One region of the Streptomyces sp. NPDC048436 genome, then DNA from elsewhere that is predicted to be linked to it. Evidence: riboswitches for the same ligand, from Rfam matches in the RefSeq annotation. Region 1 holds a riboswitch; each other region holds the start of a gene.
The links. Region 1 has a riboswitch for cyclic di-AMP ahead of ACGFX9_RS22450 (C40 family peptidase). Riboswitches for the same ligand answer to the same signal wherever they lie in the genome.
Positions count from the first base shown of each region.

Region 2: another riboswitch for cyclic di-AMP. It lies ahead of ACGFX9_RS24305 (transglycosylase family protein); the one in region 1 lies ahead of ACGFX9_RS22450 (C40 family peptidase).
Region 3: another riboswitch for cyclic di-AMP. It lies ahead of ACGFX9_RS20105 (NlpC/P60 family protein); the one in region 1 lies ahead of ACGFX9_RS22450 (C40 family peptidase).
Region 4: another riboswitch for cyclic di-AMP. It lies ahead of ACGFX9_RS31995 (M23 family metallopeptidase); the one in region 1 lies ahead of ACGFX9_RS22450 (C40 family peptidase).

Region 1 covers NZ_JBICXP010000006.1:234,928-239,129, forward strand. The annotation lists gene ACGFX9_RS22435 (LysR family transcriptional regulator) at 1-434, opposite strand, end outside; gene ACGFX9_RS22440 (LysE family translocator) at 558-1,187, shown strand; gene ACGFX9_RS22445 (DUF6328 family protein) at 1,190-1,729, opposite strand; gene ACGFX9_RS22450 (C40 family peptidase) at 1,863-2,336, opposite strand; cyclic di-AMP (ydaO/yuaA leader) riboswitch at 2,340-2,505, opposite strand; gene ACGFX9_RS22455 (amidase) at 2,989-4,202, shown strand, end outside.
Region 2 covers NZ_JBICXP010000007.1:114,596-118,797, forward strand. The annotation lists gene eno (phosphopyruvate hydratase) at 1-457, opposite strand, end outside; gene ACGFX9_RS24305 (transglycosylase family protein) at 737-1,456, opposite strand; cyclic di-AMP (ydaO/yuaA leader) riboswitch at 1,460-1,647, opposite strand; gene ACGFX9_RS24310 (transglycosylase family protein) at 1,840-2,844, opposite strand; gene ACGFX9_RS24315 (cytochrome P450) at 3,008-4,202, opposite strand, start outside.
Region 3 covers NZ_JBICXP010000005.1:341,086-345,287, reverse strand. The annotation lists gene ACGFX9_RS20115 (peptidoglycan DD-metalloendopeptidase family protein) at 1-114, shown strand, start outside; gene pcrA (DNA helicase PcrA) at 136-2,655, opposite strand; cyclic di-AMP (ydaO/yuaA leader) riboswitch at 2,898-3,054, shown strand; gene ACGFX9_RS20105 (NlpC/P60 family protein) at 3,062-4,202, shown strand, end outside.
Region 4 covers NZ_JBICXP010000012.1:123,620-127,821, reverse strand. The annotation lists gene ACGFX9_RS32000 (M16 family metallopeptidase) at 1-1,272, shown strand, start outside; cyclic di-AMP (ydaO/yuaA leader) riboswitch at 1,489-1,651, shown strand; gene ACGFX9_RS31995 (M23 family metallopeptidase) at 1,664-2,464, shown strand; gene ACGFX9_RS31990 (GntR family transcriptional regulator) at 2,671-3,363, shown strand; gene ACGFX9_RS31985 (HPr family phosphocarrier protein) at 3,532-3,813, opposite strand; gene ACGFX9_RS31980 (GNAT family N-acetyltransferase) at 4,025-4,202, shown strand, end outside.

The DNA.
Region 1 (4,202 bases):
GCCAGGTCGACCTCGCCCGCCGCCACGGCCGCGACGCCGAGCGGCGGCTCATAGCCCCGGACCGTCAGCTCGATGTCCGGATGGGCGCGCCGGAACGCGGTCAGGGCGGGCGGCATCAGATGGATGCCGGCCGTGGTGAAGGTGCCCACGCGCAGTCTGCCGCCGGTCAGGCCCGTCAGCTGGGCCAGTTCGTGACGGGCCCGCTCCATCTCGTCCAGGACCCGGCGCGCCCGCGCGAGGAGCAGCTCGCCCGCGCCGGTCAGCCGCGCACCGCGGTGATGCCGGACCAGGAGCGCGGTGCCCGCCTCCCGTTCGAGCTTGGCCAGCTGCTGGGAGAGTGCGGGGACGGTGTAGCCGAGGCGCTCGGCTGCGCGGGTGATCGACCCGGCCTCGGAGACCGCCACCAGTGCGGCGAGCCGCGTCGGGTCGTACATGGTGTCTCCCGGTGGTGCCTGCCGCCGGCAGGGGGTAAACGTCTTGGGGTAAACGTCTGCTTAAGGCAGACCCAGGATATTCCACATACCTGCTGAAGGCAGAAGAACGGCAGGGTGGGCGCCATGGACGCACAACTGGTCGCCTTCACCGGGGTCGCCGCGGGCATGGTCGCCATGCCGGGCGCCGACTTCGCCGTCGTGGTGCGCAACGCGCTCACCTCCCGCCGGGCGGGTGTCACCTGCGCGATCGGCGTCGCGGGCGGGCTCCTGATCCACACGGCGCTCGCGGTGGCCGGGGTCGCGGCGGTCCTCGCGGCGGTGCCCACCCTCTTCCGGGCGCTGCAACTCATGGGCGGGGCCTATGTCCTGTACCTCGGGTACCGCGCGCTGCGGTCGGCGGCGCGGGCGCCGCGGAGGGCCGGCGCGCGGGACGGCCAGGAGCCCGCGGCGTCGGGTGGCAGTCTGCGACAGGGCTTCCTGACCAACGCCCTCAACCCCAAGGCGCCCATCACCTTCCTGAGCGTGCTGCCGCAGTTCGTGCCCGCGGGCAGCCCCGCGATGCCGAGGACGCTGCTGCTCGCGTCCATCATCGTGGCCATGGCTCTGGCGTGGTTCCCCGCGGTGGCGCTCCTGGTGGACCGGCTCGGGCGGTGGCTGCGCGAGCCGCGTACGGCCCGTGCCGTCGAGGGCTGCACGGGCGCCGCGCTGAGTGTCCTCGGACTGGTGCTCGTCACCGAGGCTCTCGTGGCCTGACCTCATCCGTCGTGTCGACGTCCTTGCTCTTGCTCGTTGTCCGGTTCGGCGTCCGCGCGGCGCACGAGGCGGGGCAGCACGCCCCAGAGGCCGCCGCACACCACCAGCGTGCCGGCGCTCGCGATGATCCCGCCGGTGCGGCCGACGGCCACGTCCACGACCAGGAGCACGGAACCGGAGAGCGCGAACACCAGGACCCCCATGCCGATCGCGGCGAGGCGGGACGAGACGCGCACGATCAGCGGCTTGGAGTGCTGCTGGAACAGGGTCCTGTGCACGGCGGCCGGCGCGGTGAACAACGCCGCCGCGAGAACGGCGAGGAGCAGCGTGGTGACGTACGTGGCGCGCTGCGCCGTGTCGAGCGAGGGAAATCGCTCGGTGAAGGCCAGCGTCAGCAGGAACGCGAAGAGGATCTGCACGCCGGTCTGCGTGACCCGCAGCTCCTGGAGGAGCTCCCCGAAGTTGCGGTCGGCGCGCTCGAACCGGGTCTCGTTGCGCCCGTGCGGGTCGCCTGGGACGGGGGAGCCGTTGTTTTCGGACATGGCCCACGAGTATCCGCGCCGCCGTGCTCCACGCATGGCGGGCGCGCCGTGCGGGGGCCCGGTCGGGCGGCGGCAGCGGCCGTGTGGCCGCCTGCCGCCGCCCTCCGGCGGGCCTGAGGTCGGTGACGACCGGTCAGCGGACCCTGCCGTACGAGACGCTCCTGGTCCAGATCTTCTCCAGGCGCACCACGGTGTTCGACTTGGGGGCGTGCCAGATCCGGCCCTTACCGGCGTAGATGCCCACGTGGTAGACGCTCCCGCCGGAGCGGAAGAAGACCAGGTCGCCGCGGGAGCGGTTCGACGCGGAGACGTGGCGGGTCCTGTTGTACTGCTGCGCGGCGGTGCGCGGGAGCTTCTTGCCCGCGCGTTTGAACGAGTAGCGCGTCAGGCCCGAGCAGTCGAACCGGTGAGGTCCCGCAGCTCCATAGCTGTACGGGGAGCCCTTCTTGGAAGCGGCGACCCGGAGCGCCTTCGCTCCGGGCGTCGCGGCCTCTGCCTCCGTCGTGAGCCCTGGGGCCACGAGGGTGCCGCCCACCACGGCGAGCGTGAGGACCGAGGCGGAACCGGCCCTGGTCAGCAGCGACGGAACATGATTCAGCGCGGTCATGCGCAACCCTTCGTCAGCCGCCTGTGAAGGATGACCTGTCGGATTCGGGCTGGCGAAGTTGCCCGGCCGCGTACGCGGCTTCACCCCAAGGGCCGTTGTCCGGACCGTCCGGACCGACCCGTCGTGCTTGGGTCCTCCACTCCTGCCGGTGCACCGATGTCGACCGGGCATCCGGGCGGCGGCAGGACTCGGCGTCCGCCCGGACCGCCCCGCCGCTGTGGCGGGGGCTTGTCGTCGGAAGGGATCTTGACCCGTCAACGGCTCGAATTCCGAGCCGAAACGGCGTTTTGTGAGGCTCCTCACGCCTGAACCGTTCGGGTGGACAAGGCCGGATTCGAGATCCGGTGAAGGGGCCAGAGGACGGTGCGACCAGCAGCGGAACGGAAGATTCCGCCCCTGATGTACGCGCGGGGCGCAACTGGTGACGGTCTCTAAGACGACGATCGTCTACGCCGAACGAGGTAGCCCGTTTGGTTCGTTTGAGCCGCGTCCCGGACGCTTCGGATCTCCTCGACGGGCATGACGGGCGCTCAGGAGGCGGCCGGAGGCGGCATGGTGACCCGCATGGCCGGTGCGGCGAGGTGGGCATGCTGCCTCTCGTCGCGCAGCCATTCCCGAGCCGAAGGTGTCGTATGAACCCCGAAAGCGCCGTATGAGTCCCGAAACCACCGAGCTCGTCCACCTCACCGCCCGCGAACTCGCCGCCGGGCTCCGTGCCCGCGAACTGTCCACCCGCGAGGTCGTCCAGGCGCACCTGGACCGGATCGAGCAGGTCAACGGCGCGGTGAACGCCGTGGTGACCCTGGCCGCGGAGCGCGCGCTCGACGAGGCGCGCACGGCCGACGACCGGGCCGCGCGCGGCGGTCCGCTCGGCCCGCTGCACGGGCTGCCCGTGGCCCACAAGGACACCCACGACACCCGCGGGATCCGGACCACCTACGGCACGCCACTGCTCGCCGACAACATCCCGGACCGTGACGAGCTGATCGTCGAACGCATCCGCGGCGCCGGGGCGATCACGATCGGCAAGACCAACGTCCCCGAGTTCGCGGCCGGTTCGCACACCTTCAACCCGGTCTTCGGGGCGACCCGCAATCCGTACGACCTGAGCAGGTCGGCGGGCGGCAGCAGCGGGGGAGCGGCGGCCGCCCTCGCCTGCGGCATGCATGCCCTGGCCGACGGCAGCGACATGGGCGGTTCGCTGCGCAACCCCGCGTCGTTCTGCAACGTCGTGGGCCTGCGCCCCTCGCCCGGCCGGGTGCCGAGCTGGCCGGAGACCGCGCCTTGGTCGACGATGGCCGTGCAGGGCCCCATGGCGCGCACGGTCGCCGACACGGCGCTGCTGCTCTCCGTCATCGCCGGGCCCGACCCCCGCTCGCCGATCGCCCTGGAGACGCCGGGAAGCGCGTTCGGCGGCTCACTGGAACGGGATCTGACGGGGCTTCGGATCGCCTGGTCGCCCGACCTGGGCGGTGCGGTCCCGGTCGACCGCGAGGTCACCGACGTACTGGCCCCCGCCGTACGGGTGTTCGCGGACCTGGGGTGCGCGGTCGAGGAGGCGTGCCCCGACCTGTCCGGCGCCGACGACGTCTTCCGTACCTTCCGCGCCTGGCAGTTCCACCTGGGGCTCGGCGCTCTCCTGGACACGGCGGCGGACCGGATGAAACCCAGCCTCGTCGACAACGTACGGCAGGGCAGCGCGCTCAGCGGCGTCGACCTGGAGCGGGCCACCGTGCTCCACGGCGAACTGTTCCACCGGGTAAGGGAGTTCTTCGAGCGCTACGACGCTCTGATCCTTCCCGCCAGTCAAGTAGCGCCGTTCCCCGTTGAGTTGGAGTATCCCGGCGAGGTCGACGGGGTGCCCAT
Region 2 (4,202 bases), on a different contig from region 1:
CGCCGTTCAGGATGTTCATCATCGGAACGGGCAGCAGGTGCGCGTTCGGGCCGCCGAGGTAGCGGAAGAGCGGCAGGTCCGAGGCCTCCGACGCGGCGTGCGCGACGGCGAGCGAGACGCCGAGGATGGCGTTGGCGCCGAGCGAGCCCTTGTTGTCGGTGGCGTCGAGGTCGAACATCGCCTGGTCGATCAGGCGCTGCTCGGTCGCGTCGTACCCGACGAGCTCCGGGCCGATCTGCTCGATGACGGCGAGGACGGCCTTCTCCACGCCCTTGCCCATGTAACGGTTGGGGTCACCGTCACGGAGTTCGATGGCCTCGAAAGCACCGGTGGACGCACCGGACGGAACGGCGGCACGACCCGTGCTGCCGTCGTCGAGGCCGACCTCGACCTCGACCGTGGGGTTGCCTCGGGAGTCCAGGATTTCCCGGGCTACGACGACGTCGATGGACGGCACGAGCATCTCCTTCTGGGATGTGACGCGGGTACGCGGGGCGTTGGCCTCGCGGACACGAGCCTAACCGGCTCCCGGGCAAGAGCCAGCCGAGCGACCGCCCTGTGGACAAACCGAGAGCAAAAAGTTTCCGAACGGAACAAAGAGCCCCGCCCCGGCGCGTACGGGGGATACGCGCACCGGGGCGGGGTGGAGGTGGCGCCCGAAGGGGCGCGGGGAACTGCGCGAGCAACCACGACGCACCCGCAGATGATCGCGACAGCAGGGCGCCCCCGCCAGCGACTAGCTCAGGTGGAGCTGCTGGCCCGGGAAGATCATGTCGGCGTTCTCGATGATGTCGCCGTTGAGCTTGTACACCTTGTGCCAGCCGCCCTTGACGTCCTTCGCCTCGGCGATCTTGGAGAGGGTGTCACCCTTCTTGACCTTGTACTCGCCGTCGCCCTTCTTGACCGTCTTGCCGGTCGGGGTCTCGACGGTCTTCTCGGACTCGGCCTTCGGGGCGGCCTCAGCCTTGGGAGCGGCCTTCGGAGCGGCCTGCTGCGGCTGCTCGGTCTGGGCGCTGGGCTGGCTCTTCGGCTGCTCCTGGGTCTGCTGCGGGGCGCTCTCCTGCGCTCCGCCACCCTGGTACGAGGCGCCCGAGAGGCCGGTGCCGCAGCTCGGCCAGGCACCCTTGCCCTGGCCCGCGAGGACCTTCTCGCCGATCTCGATCTGCTGGGCCTTGGAGGCCTTGTCGGCGGAGGGCGCGTACTTCGTGCCGCCGTACGCGGCCCACGTGGACGACGAGAACTGCAGGCCGCCCGTGTAGCCGTTGCCGGTGTTGATGGACCAGTTGCCGCCGGCCTCGCACTGGGCGACGGCGTCCCACTCGGCGCCGGTCGCGGCGGAGGCCGAACCGGCCGCCATCAGCGGGGCGGCGACGGCGACACCGGTGACGCCGGCGAGCGTGGCGACGCGGGTGGCCTTGGACGGGCGGCGGTGCTTGCCCTTGCTGGAAAACAGCATGAGAGATCCCCTCACCGACGCCTGCGAGGTGAGCTGTCGGGTTCGGGCCAGTGAAGTTGCCCGGCCGCACTTCTCGAGTGCGACTTAACCCCTAGCCGTTCCTGTCTGCTGGCCTCGCTCTCGCGATGCTCAACGGCCGGGCCCGGCGGAAACCTTGGTTCCCCCGCTCCTGCCTACGGCGCTTACGCGACGACATTTCCCGAACGGCCGTTGGCAGGACTCGGCGTACCGACCGGCGGGGCCCGCTGTGGCGAGCGGTCACGACGTTAGGCATGCGATCCGCCTAATTTCAAAGACGATCAGGGCTTCTGAGACCCATCTCTCACTTGCACCAAACCAGACATCAGGCGCAAAGCGACTGCCCGACGGTTCGTCAACTACCGCTACTTTTCGCCCAAATCGAGGCTCTGACCGGGCAGGATGAGGTCAGGATCGGAACCGACGGACTTCTCGTTCTCGGCGTACAGCTCGGTCCATCCGCCCTTCACGTCGAGGTCGTCCGCGATGACCGAGAGGTTGTCTCCGGAGCGGACCGTGTACGTCCCGTCGGAGCCGTCCTGCTGACGCTCCTCGCCACGGGAGGCGTGCCGCCCGGAGCCGTCGCGGTCGCCACTGCCGGCCTCCTCGTCGCCGGCGCTGCCGCCGCGGTGACGGCCTGCGCCCTCGCCCTCACCTTCGTCGGTGGAGGCGCCGGGGGCGGGCGAAGTGGCGTCGTCCTGCCCGGATTTGCCGGAGTCATCGGAACCAGTGGAGTCGCCGGAACCGTCGGAACCATCCGACTTGTCCGCATCGTCGTGATTCTTGTCTCGGGATTCGCCGTCGTCGGCGGGCTTCTCGGAAGGCTCCTTGGACGGCTTCTTCGAGGTCTCGTCCGAGGGCTTCTCCGAGGACTTCTCCGACGGCGTGGCGCTGTCCGACGGGTCGTCACCCGACTCGCCCGCCGCGGGCTCGTCCGCCTCGTCCGAGGGCAGGATGGTGACCGGGGCGCCCGGGTCGACGTCGGCAGCGGCGCCGTCGTCGGTGAGACCGGCTATCGGCGCGCAGCTCGGCCAGGCGTCGGGCCCCTGGTCGTCGAGGACCTTCTCGGCGACGGAGATCTGCTGCGAACGGCTGGCCTGGTCGGCGCTCGGCGCGTAGTCGAGGCCGCCGAAGTCCTCCCAGGTCTGCTGCGAGAGCTGGAGCCCGCCGTAGTAGCCGTTGCCCGCGTCCGCGCTCCATGAGCCACCGCTCTCGCACTCCGCGAGCTTGTCCCACGTGACGGTGTCCGCCGCGCTCGCGCTGGTGGCGCCGAGCAGCGGGATGGCGATGGCCGATCCTGCGACTCCTGCCGCGACGATCAGGGCCGGGGCCTGGCGGGGGCGTCGGTGACGACCATTGCCGGAGAGCATGCGGTTGCCTTTCGCGTGACTGGAGCGACGACTGCGGCACGGGATGCCGAGTCGTCGGTGAACGTAGCGGCAGTCGAACGCTTGTCACAAGTCGATGCAGCGGAGATCACGTGAAAGTCACAGTCTTGACGGCGCGTCAGCTGGACGGGGTTTCCATTCCCCTCTATTTGCTCTTCTGTGCGGGTGCGAACTCCACGGGCAGCGTGCGCAGTCCCCGCATGATGAGCCCGCCGCGCCATCTCAAATCACCAGGTTCCACCGCGAGTCGCAGGTCAGGAAGGCGGCGCAGGAGGGTCGCGAGGGCGGCCTGTCCTTCGAGCCGGGCGAGCGGTGCGCCGAGACAGTAATGAATGCCATGGCCGTAGCCGAGGTGTTGGTTGTCGCGGCGGGTGAGGTCGAGCGTGTCCGGATACCGGAAACGTTCCGGGTCACGATCGGCGGCGGCGAGAACGACGAGGACGGGGTCGCCGCGCTCGATGTCCTGGTCCCCGATACGCAGCGCCTCGGTCGCGTACCGCCACGTGGCGAGCTCGACGGGCCCGTCGAAGCGGAGGAGCTCTTCGAGCCCGGTCTCCAGGAGGCCGGTGTCGCCGTCCCTGAGGGAGTCCTGGAGTTGCTCGCGCTGCTCGGGGTGGGTGAGGAGGGCGTAGGTGCCGTTGCCGATCAAGTTGACCGTGGTCTCGAACCCGGCGAACAGAAGGATGAAGGCCATCGCGGCGGCCTCGTTCTCCGTGAGGTGCTCGCCGTGGTCGGAGGTGCGGATGAGCCCGGAGATGAGGTCGTCGCCGGGTTCGAGGCGCTTGCGGTGGATGAGTTCGGCGAGGTAGCCCCGCATCTTCTTCACGGACCTGGCGACCCCGCCCCGGGGTCCGCCGCCGTGCCGGATCATCATCCCCGCCCAGTCGCGGAAGTCGTCCTGGTCCTCGCGCGGCACTCCGAGGAGGTCGCAGATCGCGTAGATGGGGAGCGGGAAGGCGAAGTCGTGGATGAGGTCGGCTTCCCCCTTCTCCACGAACTGGTCGATGAGCTGGTCGGTCAGCTCCTGGACGCGGGGCGCGAACTCGGCGACGCGGCGGGGCGTGAATGCCTTGGAGACGAGACGGCGGAGGCGGGTGTGGTCCGGCGGGTCGATGTTGAGCAGATGCGTCATGAGGTTGGCGCTGCGCTCACCCGGGATGCCGGTCTTGCTCTTGGCGTGCGCGGGCTCGCCATGGTGCGCGGGGTTCTTGCTGAGCCGCGGGTCGGCGAGCGCCTGCTTGGCATCGCCGTACCGGGTCACCAGCCAGGCCTCCACACCACTGGGCAGCCGCGTCTTGTGCACGGGGGCGTGCTCGCGGAGCCATGCGTAGGCGGGGTAG
Region 3 (4,202 bases), on a different contig from region 1:
GGGAACTCCGGCAACTCCACCGGACCGCACCTGCACTTCGAGGTGCGCCCCGGCGGCGGCTCGGCGATCGACCCGCTGCCGTGGCTGCGCAGCCACAACCTCGACCCGACGTAACTCCGGCCGCCGCCCGCGGCGTTACAGCTTTTCCACCGGCGCGTACCGCAGCAGCAGCCGCTTCGGCTTCGGCTCTCCGAAGTCCACCGTCGCCTCGGCGTTCGCGCCCGTGCCCTTCACTCCGACCACGGTCCCGAGACCGAACTGGTCGTGCGTGACCCGGTCTCCGATCGCCAGTGCGACCACCGGCTTCTCCGAGGCACGGCGCGTGGCGAAGCCCTGCGCGCCCCCGGTGCGTGAGCGCGACGACGACAAGGAGGAGGCGATTCCCGCCGCGGGCCCGGAGGACGCCGGCGCGCCGGCGGAACCCTTCCGCTTCCAGTCCAGATGGGCGTCCGGGATCTCCTCCAGGAAGCGCGACGGCGGGTTGTACGAAGGCTGTCCCCAGGCGCTGCGCATCGAGGACCGCGTCAGATACAGCCGCTCCCGCGCGCGCGTGATGCCCACGTACGCGAGGCGGCGCTCTTCCTCCAGCTCCTTGACCTGGCCGAGGGAACGCATGTGCGGGAAGACACCGTCCTCCATGCCGGTCAGGAAGACGACGGGGAACTCCAGGCCCTTGGCGGTGTGCAGGGTCATCAAGGTGATGACTCCGGAGCCGTCGTCCTCCTCGTCCGGGATCTGGTCCGAGTCGGCGACAAGGGCGACCCGCTCCAGGAACTCGGACAGCGTGCCCGACACCCCCGCGCCGGCACCCGCGCCCTCTCCGCCCTCGGGCTCCCCCGCGGTCTCGGCTTCCGCTGTACCTTCCGCAGCACTGCTGTCCTGCTCGAACTCCAGGGCCACGGCGGCGAGTTCCTGGAGGTTCTCGATGCGCGTCTCGTCCTGCGGGTCGGTCGAGGCCTGCAACTCGGCGAGATAGCCCGTCCGTTCGAGCACGGCCTCCAGGACGACGGCAGGGCCCGCGCCGGACTCGACGATGGTCCGCAGCTCCTCCATCAGCGTGTTGAAGCGCTTGACGGCGTTCGCAGAGCGGGCCGCCATCCCGTACGCCTCGTCGACCCGCTTCAGGGCCTGCGGGAAGGAGATCTTCTCGCGCTGCGAGAGCGCGTCGATCATGGCCTCCGCGCGGTCGCCGATGCCCCTCTTCGGTACGTTGAGGATGCGCCGCAGCGGGACGGAGTCCTCCGGGTTGGCGAGCACGCGCAGATACGCGAGGACGTCCCGGACCTCCTTGCGCTCGTAGAAGCGGACGCCGCCGACGACCTTGTAGGGCAGACCGACGCGGATGAAGATCTCTTCGAAGACACGGGACTGCGCGTTCGTCCGGTAGAAGATCGCGACGTCGCCCGCCTTCGCGTCGCCCGCGTCGGTGAGCCGGTCGATCTCGTCGGCGACGAACTGCGCCTCGTCGTGCTCGGTGTCGGCGACATAGCCGGTGATGCCCGCGCCCGCGCCCGCGTTGGTCCACAGGTTCTTGGGGCGGCGGCTTTCGTTGCGCTCGATGACGGCGTTGGCCGCGGTCAGGATCGTCTGCGTGGAGCGGTAGTTCTGCTCCAGGAGGATCGTCGTCGCGTTCGGGTAGTCCTCCTCGAACTGGAGGATGTTGCGGATCGTGGCGCCACGGAAGGCGTAGATCGACTGGTCCGCGTCACCGACGACACACAGCTCGGCGGGGTCGTCACCCTCGCCTCCGGAGGGGCCCACCAGCTCGCGCACAAGGGCGTACTGAGCGTGGTTGGTGTCCTGGTACTCGTCGACCATCACGTGCCGGAAGCGACGGCGGTAGTGGGCGGCGACGTCCGGGAACGCGCGGAACATGTTGACCGTCGTCATGATCAGGTCGTCGAAGTCGAGGGCGTTCGCCTCGCGCAGCCGCGACTGGTACATCGCGTACGCCTGGGCGAGCGTCTTCTCGAAGCCGTCCGAGGCCTGGCCGGCGAAGGTCTCCTCGTCGATCAGCTCGTTCTTCAGGTTCGAGACCTTGGCACTGAAGGACTTCGGCGGGAACTTCTTCGGGTCGATGTCCAGGTCACGGCAGACCAGCGCCATCAGCCGTTTGGAGTCGGCGGCGTCGTAGATCGAGAAGGAGGAGGTGAAGCCGATCGTCTTCGACTCACGGCGCAGTATGCGCACGCACGCGCTGTGGAAGGTCGACACCCACATCGCGTTGGCCCGCGGCCCGACGAGCTGCTCGACGCGCTCCTTCATCTCGCCCGCGGCCTTGTTCGTGAACGTGATCGCCAGGATCTGCCCCGGGTGCACGTGCCGCTCGGCCAGGAGATACGCGATGCGGTGCGTCAGGACCCTGGTCTTGCCGGAGCCGGCGCCCGCGACGATGAGCAGCGGGGCGTCCGCGTGCACGACGGCCGCGCGCTGGTTCTCGTTCAGGCCGTCCAGCAGGGCCGCCGGGTCGATGACGGGGCGCGGGGCGCCGTCGCGGTAGTGCGCGTCCCGGGGTACGGGCGCGTCGAACTTCCCGCCGAACAGATCATCCGGAATGGGTTCCGGAGCACTGTCCTCGGGCGGCGGGGGCTCTTCCTCCGAGGCCCGCGAGGGCTTGAGGTCCGCCAGGAAGCTGTCATCAAAGAGGCTGCTCATCGCCTCCCGAGTCTAGGCGGCCCCACTGACAACCCGCTCCGGGTTCCGGCCACCTCATCCGCCTACGCCCCGCCCGCGGACGGTCACGTTCCGCAACGGCACGGCGTGCCCGCGTCAAGAGCTTCGTAAAGTAACGAAAACGTATCGGGCATATCGAACATCAACCTTCACACGGAGCACACGAGTTGGCTAGCGTGCTCCGCGGGCTGCTCGTACTTCCACCGGCGAACCCCGCCGGGAACGGGCGGCCTCCGCCGAGTTCGATCTACTCGGAGCCGGGGACCCACCAAGATTTTGGGGTGAATCGGTCCCGTACGAAGTACGGGACTGTAGGGCAACCTTCCGAACCACCCGCCCGAACCCGACAGCTAACCCGGTAGGCGGTATACGGAAGGAGTCGCCTCCCTTGGCGTCGCACCGCAAGCCGCGGACCCGCATGGCCGGCCTACGCGCCACCCCCGCCCTCGGCATCACGACGGCAGCCCTCACCTCCGTGGCACTCCTGTCGCAGAGCGCGCAAGCGGCGCCCTCCGCGCCGCAGAAACCCAGCCTCGAAGAAGTCCAGAAGAAGGTCGACGACCTCTACCACCAGGCGGGCGTCGCCACCCAGAAGTACAACTCGGCCAAGGAGCGCACCGAAAAGCAGCGCAAGAAGGTCGACACCCTTCTCGACGATGTGGCCAAGCGCACAGACAAGCTGAACGAGGCCCGTCAGGAGCTCGGTACGTTCGCCGCCGCTCAGTACCGCACCGGAGGCGCCTCCGAGACCGCCACGATGCTGCTCGCCGATGACCCGCAGGGGTACTTCGACCAGAACCACCTGTCGGACCGGCTGACCGCACGCCAGAAGAAGGCGGTCGACGAGTACCAGACGGAGCAGGCCTCGGCGACGAAGCAGCGTACGAAGGCCGCCAAGAGCCTGGAGACGCTGGACAACTCACGCGACGACCTCAGGACGAGCAAGCAGTCGGTCCAGAAGAAGCTGGGCCAGGCGCGCACGATGCTCTCGGAGCTGACGGCCGAGGAGAAGGCGCGGCTCGCGGCGATCGAGAAGAAGAAGGAAGACGAGGCCAAGCGCAAGGCCGCCGAGCTGGCGCGCAAGCAGGAGGCCGAGGCGGAGGCCAAGCGCAAGGCGGCGGAAGAGGCCGCGGCCAAGGAGCGCGAGGAGAACAAGGAGACCCCCGGCTCGGGCACTGGCTCCGACACCGGGACGGGCTCCGGCACGGGCTCCGGGGGGACGGACAGCGGTTACGCGACGAAGGCCGCGAAGGTCATCAACTTCGCGGAGGCGCAGATCGGCAAGCCGTACGTGTGGGGCGCCACCGGCCCCGACTCCTACGACTGCTCCGGGCTCACCCAGGACGCCTGGAAGGCCGCCGGGATCTCCCTGCCGCGCACGACCTGGGACCAGGTGAAGGTCGGAACGACCGTGAAGACGGCCGACGCGAAGCCGGGCGACCTGGTCTTCTTCTATGACGACATCAGCCACGTAGGGATCTACATCGGCGACGGCAAGATGATCCACGCCCCGAAGCCGGGCGCGAACG
Region 4 (4,202 bases), on a different contig from region 1:
CGCTGCCACCGCCCCGGCCAGCAGGTCGTCGCCGTCGAGGTCCACCTTGAGGCGCCGCTCGAAGCCGAGCCCCAGGGCCTCGACGGCGTCGCCACGATCATGGCGAGGGCCTTCAACGAAGGCACCGACAAACACTCCGCGGAGGAGTTCGCCGCCGAACTCGACCGCTGCGGCGCCTCCATGGACGCGCACGCCGACCACCCCGGCGTCCGCGTCTCCCTCGAAGTCCCCGTATCGCGTCTCCCGAAGGCCCTCGGGCTGCTCGCCGACGCGCTGCGCGCCCCCGCCTTCGCGGACAGCGAGATCGAACGCCTCGTACGCAACCGCCTGGACGAGATCCCGCACGAGGCCGCCAACCCGGCGCGCCGCGCCGCCAAGGAGCTCTCCCGGCAGCTCTTCCCGGCGACCTCGCGCATGTCGCGCCCCCGCCAGGGCACCGAGGAGACGGTCACGGCCATCGACTCGGCGGCGGTGCGTGCCTTCTACGAGAAGCACGTGCGTCCGGCCACGGCGACCGCCGTCGTCGTGGGTGATCTGACCGGCGTCGACCTGGACGCCGTCATCGCCGACACCGTCGGCGCCTGGACCGGTGACATGGCCGAGCCGCGCCCGGTGCCTCCGGTGACCGCCGACGACACCGGGCGCGTCGTCATCGTCGACCGCCCTGGAGCCGTCCAGACGCAGCTGCTCATCGGCCGCGTGGGACCGGACCGCCACGACCGGGTCTGGCCCGCGCAGGTGCTCGGCACGTACTGCCTGGGCGGCACCCTCACCTCCCGTCTGGACCGCGTCCTGCGCGAGGAGAAGGGATACACCTACGGCGTACGGTCGTTCGCCCAGGTCCTGCGTTCCGCGCCGGACGGCAGCGGCGCCGCGATGCTCGCCATCAGCGGCTCCGTGGACACCGAGTCCACGGGACCGGCGCTCGAAGACCTGTGGAAGGTGCTGCGCACGCTCGCCGCCGAGGGCCTCACGGACGCCGAGCGCGACGTCGCCGTGCAGAACCTGGTGGGCGTGGCGCCGCTCAAGTACGAGATGGCGGCGTCCGTCGCGGCCACGCTCGCCGACCAGGTCGAGCAGCACCTGCCGGACGACTTCCAGGCGCGGCTGTACCGGCAGTTGGCCGAAACCGGCACCGTGGAGGCCACCGCCGCCGTGGTGAGCGCCTTCCCCGGTGACCGGCTCGTGACGGTGCTCGTCGGTGACGCCGCGCAGATCGAGGAGCCCGTCAAGGCACTCGGCATCGGTGAAGTGAGTGTGGTCACGGGCTGAGTGGCATGTCACCGCCTGAGTGACAGTCAGGACATATCGGGACCCCAGTGGCGGGAATTGGCTGCTGGGGTCCCTGTATGCCCGAATTAGTACAGAGGTTGCGTGTCTGCCCTGTGGCGTGCGCTACAAAAGTCCTGATCCGTTTGTCGATTGAAAGATGTCCCGCTTAGCGTCGGTCCGGCTGTTCGTCATGCAGTACGCCGCGTCCGCGGCACCGGACAGTCATCGCCGAGTCCCCGTACGGCGCGAGCCAGGGGAGCCGGGGACCCACATGTCCCCTGGGGTGAATCGGGCGCCTTGCCGCGAGGTGAGGAACCCGTAGGAGACCTTCCTGCTCCGAACCCGTCAGCTAACCCGGTAGGCGAGAAGGAAGGAAAGGATCAGCCGCTACATGGCGTTCACCCGTGCCACCGGGAAGCACCGTCGCCCGAGCCGCCTCACACGTACGACCGCGAATGTCGCGGGCGTCGCCGCGCTGACCACCACCGGTGTCATCGGAGGTCTGGCCGCTCCGGCGCTCGCCGCCGACGGCGCGGCCGTCGAGCACACCGGCCTCACCCAGGCGATCTCCGTCGGCGACTCGCTCGCCGAGAGCATCGACGCGCAGGCCGCCGCCCAGCAGCAGGCCGCCGACGACGCCGCTGCCGCCAAGAAGGCCGAAGAGGCCGCCAAGAAGAAGGCCGCCGAGGCGAAGCGCAAGGCCGAGGCCGAGGCCAAGGCAAAGGCCAAGAAGGAGCGCGAGGTCAAGGAGCGCGCCGCCCGCGAGGCCGAGCGCAAGCGCTTGAACACCTACGTCGCCCCCGTCGAAGGCTCGTACGTCTCCACGGGCTACCAGACCGGCGGCGCCATGTGGTCCTCCGGCAGCCACACCGGCATCGACTTCCACGCCGCGTCCGGCACCTCGGTCCACGCCGTCGGTTCCGGCACCGTCGTCGAGGCGGGCTGGGGCGGTGCCTACGGCAACAACGTGGTCATCAAGATGAACGACGGCACGTACACCCAGTACGGCCACATGTCGTCCCTCGGCGTCTCCGTCGGCCAGGCGGTCACTCCGGGCCAGCAGATAGGCCTCTCCGGCTCCACCGGCAACTCCAGCGGCCCGCACCTGCACTTCGAGGCCCGCACCGGCGAGGAGTACGGCACGGACATCGACCCGACCGCGTACCTCCGTTCGCACGGCGTCAACGTCTGACCCCAGTCGTTTACCGAAAGCCCCGGCTCATCGAGAGCCGGGGCTTTCGGCGTTCCCGCATGGCCTTGTTGTCGCACCGCATCGCTTTGGCCAAAAAATATCCATGGATTTCGACCTGCCGTCGGAAATTCAGTCGCTCTGCAATAGAGTCACTGAACAGGCGTCAATCGACCGCGTTACGCGGGGATTAAGGCGGAGGTCAGGTCATGCGCATTCCCGCGCACTCGGTATGCACGGCCATCCGGGACGACATCGTCTCCGGTGTCTACGAACGGGGTGGCCGGCTCACCGAGGAACTCCTCGCGCGCCGCTACGGAGTCTCCCGCGTCCCTGTGCGCGAGGCCCTGCGCACCCTGGAGTCCGAGGGCTTCGTCGTCACGCGAAGGCACGCGGGCGCGTGTGTCGCGGAGCCCACCGAGGAGGATGCGGCCGACCTCCTGGAGATACGCATGCTCCTGGAGCCGCTGGGCGCGGCCCGTGCCGCACGCCGCCGCACAGAGGCGCACCTGAAGGTCCTGCGCGGCCTCGTCAGGCTCGGCCAGGAGCGCTCAAGGCGCGGTCAGAGCGAGGATCTGCGCTCGCTGAGCGGCTGGTTCCACGAGACGCTCGCACAGTCGTCCGGCAGCCCTGGGCTCACCGCGCTGCTCACCCAGCTCCGGCACAAGATCGCCTGGATGTACGTCGTCGAGAGCTCGGCCGCTCCCGCCGAGACCTGGGCGGAGCACGCAGCGATCGTCGACGCGGTGGCGCGCGGCGACGCCGAGCGGGCCCGCGCGCTGACCGCGCAGCATACGGAGCGGACGGTCTCGGCGCACCGGCTGCGGTTCGCGCCCCAAAACGACCGTGTCCGTGTGAGGGATTCGCAACATGCCGTAAACACGGTGGGCCTCCGGCATTAACAGAGGCGCCGTATACAAAGAAGTGCTATTCGGCGGGGGATTATTTCCGCTGCCCGAATTCGGCGTCGGACCGTGTCCCGCGCGGAATTGAAGTAACCGGGCGTGGAAACGCCGAAGGGCCCGCCCCTAATTCGGGCGGGCCCTTCGGCGTATGAGTTCCAGTCTTTGTCAGACGGTCTCGGGGAGTTCCTCGAGGCCGTCCGCGACCAGCTTCGCCAGCCGGTCGAGAGCGGCGTCCGCACCCTCCGCGTCGGAGGCGAGCACGATCTCCTCGCCGCCCTGCGCGCCCAGACCGAGCACGGCGAGCATGGAGCCGGCGTTCACGGGGTTGCCGTCAGCCTTGGCGATCGTCACGGGGACGCCGGCGGCCGTGGCCGCGCGGACGAAGATGGAGGCGGGTCGGGCGTGAAGGCCCTCGGCCCAGCCGACGTTGACGCGGCGCTCAGCCATGTGTTGCTGCCCTTCCAGGTGTCTCACACTTGTCTAGACCAGTGTCTCATGCCATCACGAGTGCTCCGCAGGCCGTTGATCCGCACCCGGCCGACAGCTGGTCCGTGCTCCGTCGACCGTACGTCCTGGGCCACCGGGCCCGCGTCCCGGCCTCCGGCGCTCTCCTAGCCTGCCCCGGCCAAGGCGCCCCCGCGACCCGTACCCTGGCCCCATGCAGACCCCGTCGGACCGGCACGCATACCCCTCCCACTGGGAAGCCGACGTCGTTCTCAGGGACGGCGGCACCGCCCGGATCAGGCCCATCACGGCCGAGGATGCGGACCGGCTGGTCAGCTTCTACGAACAGGTCTCCGACGAGTCGAAGTACTACCGCTTCTTCGCGCCCTACC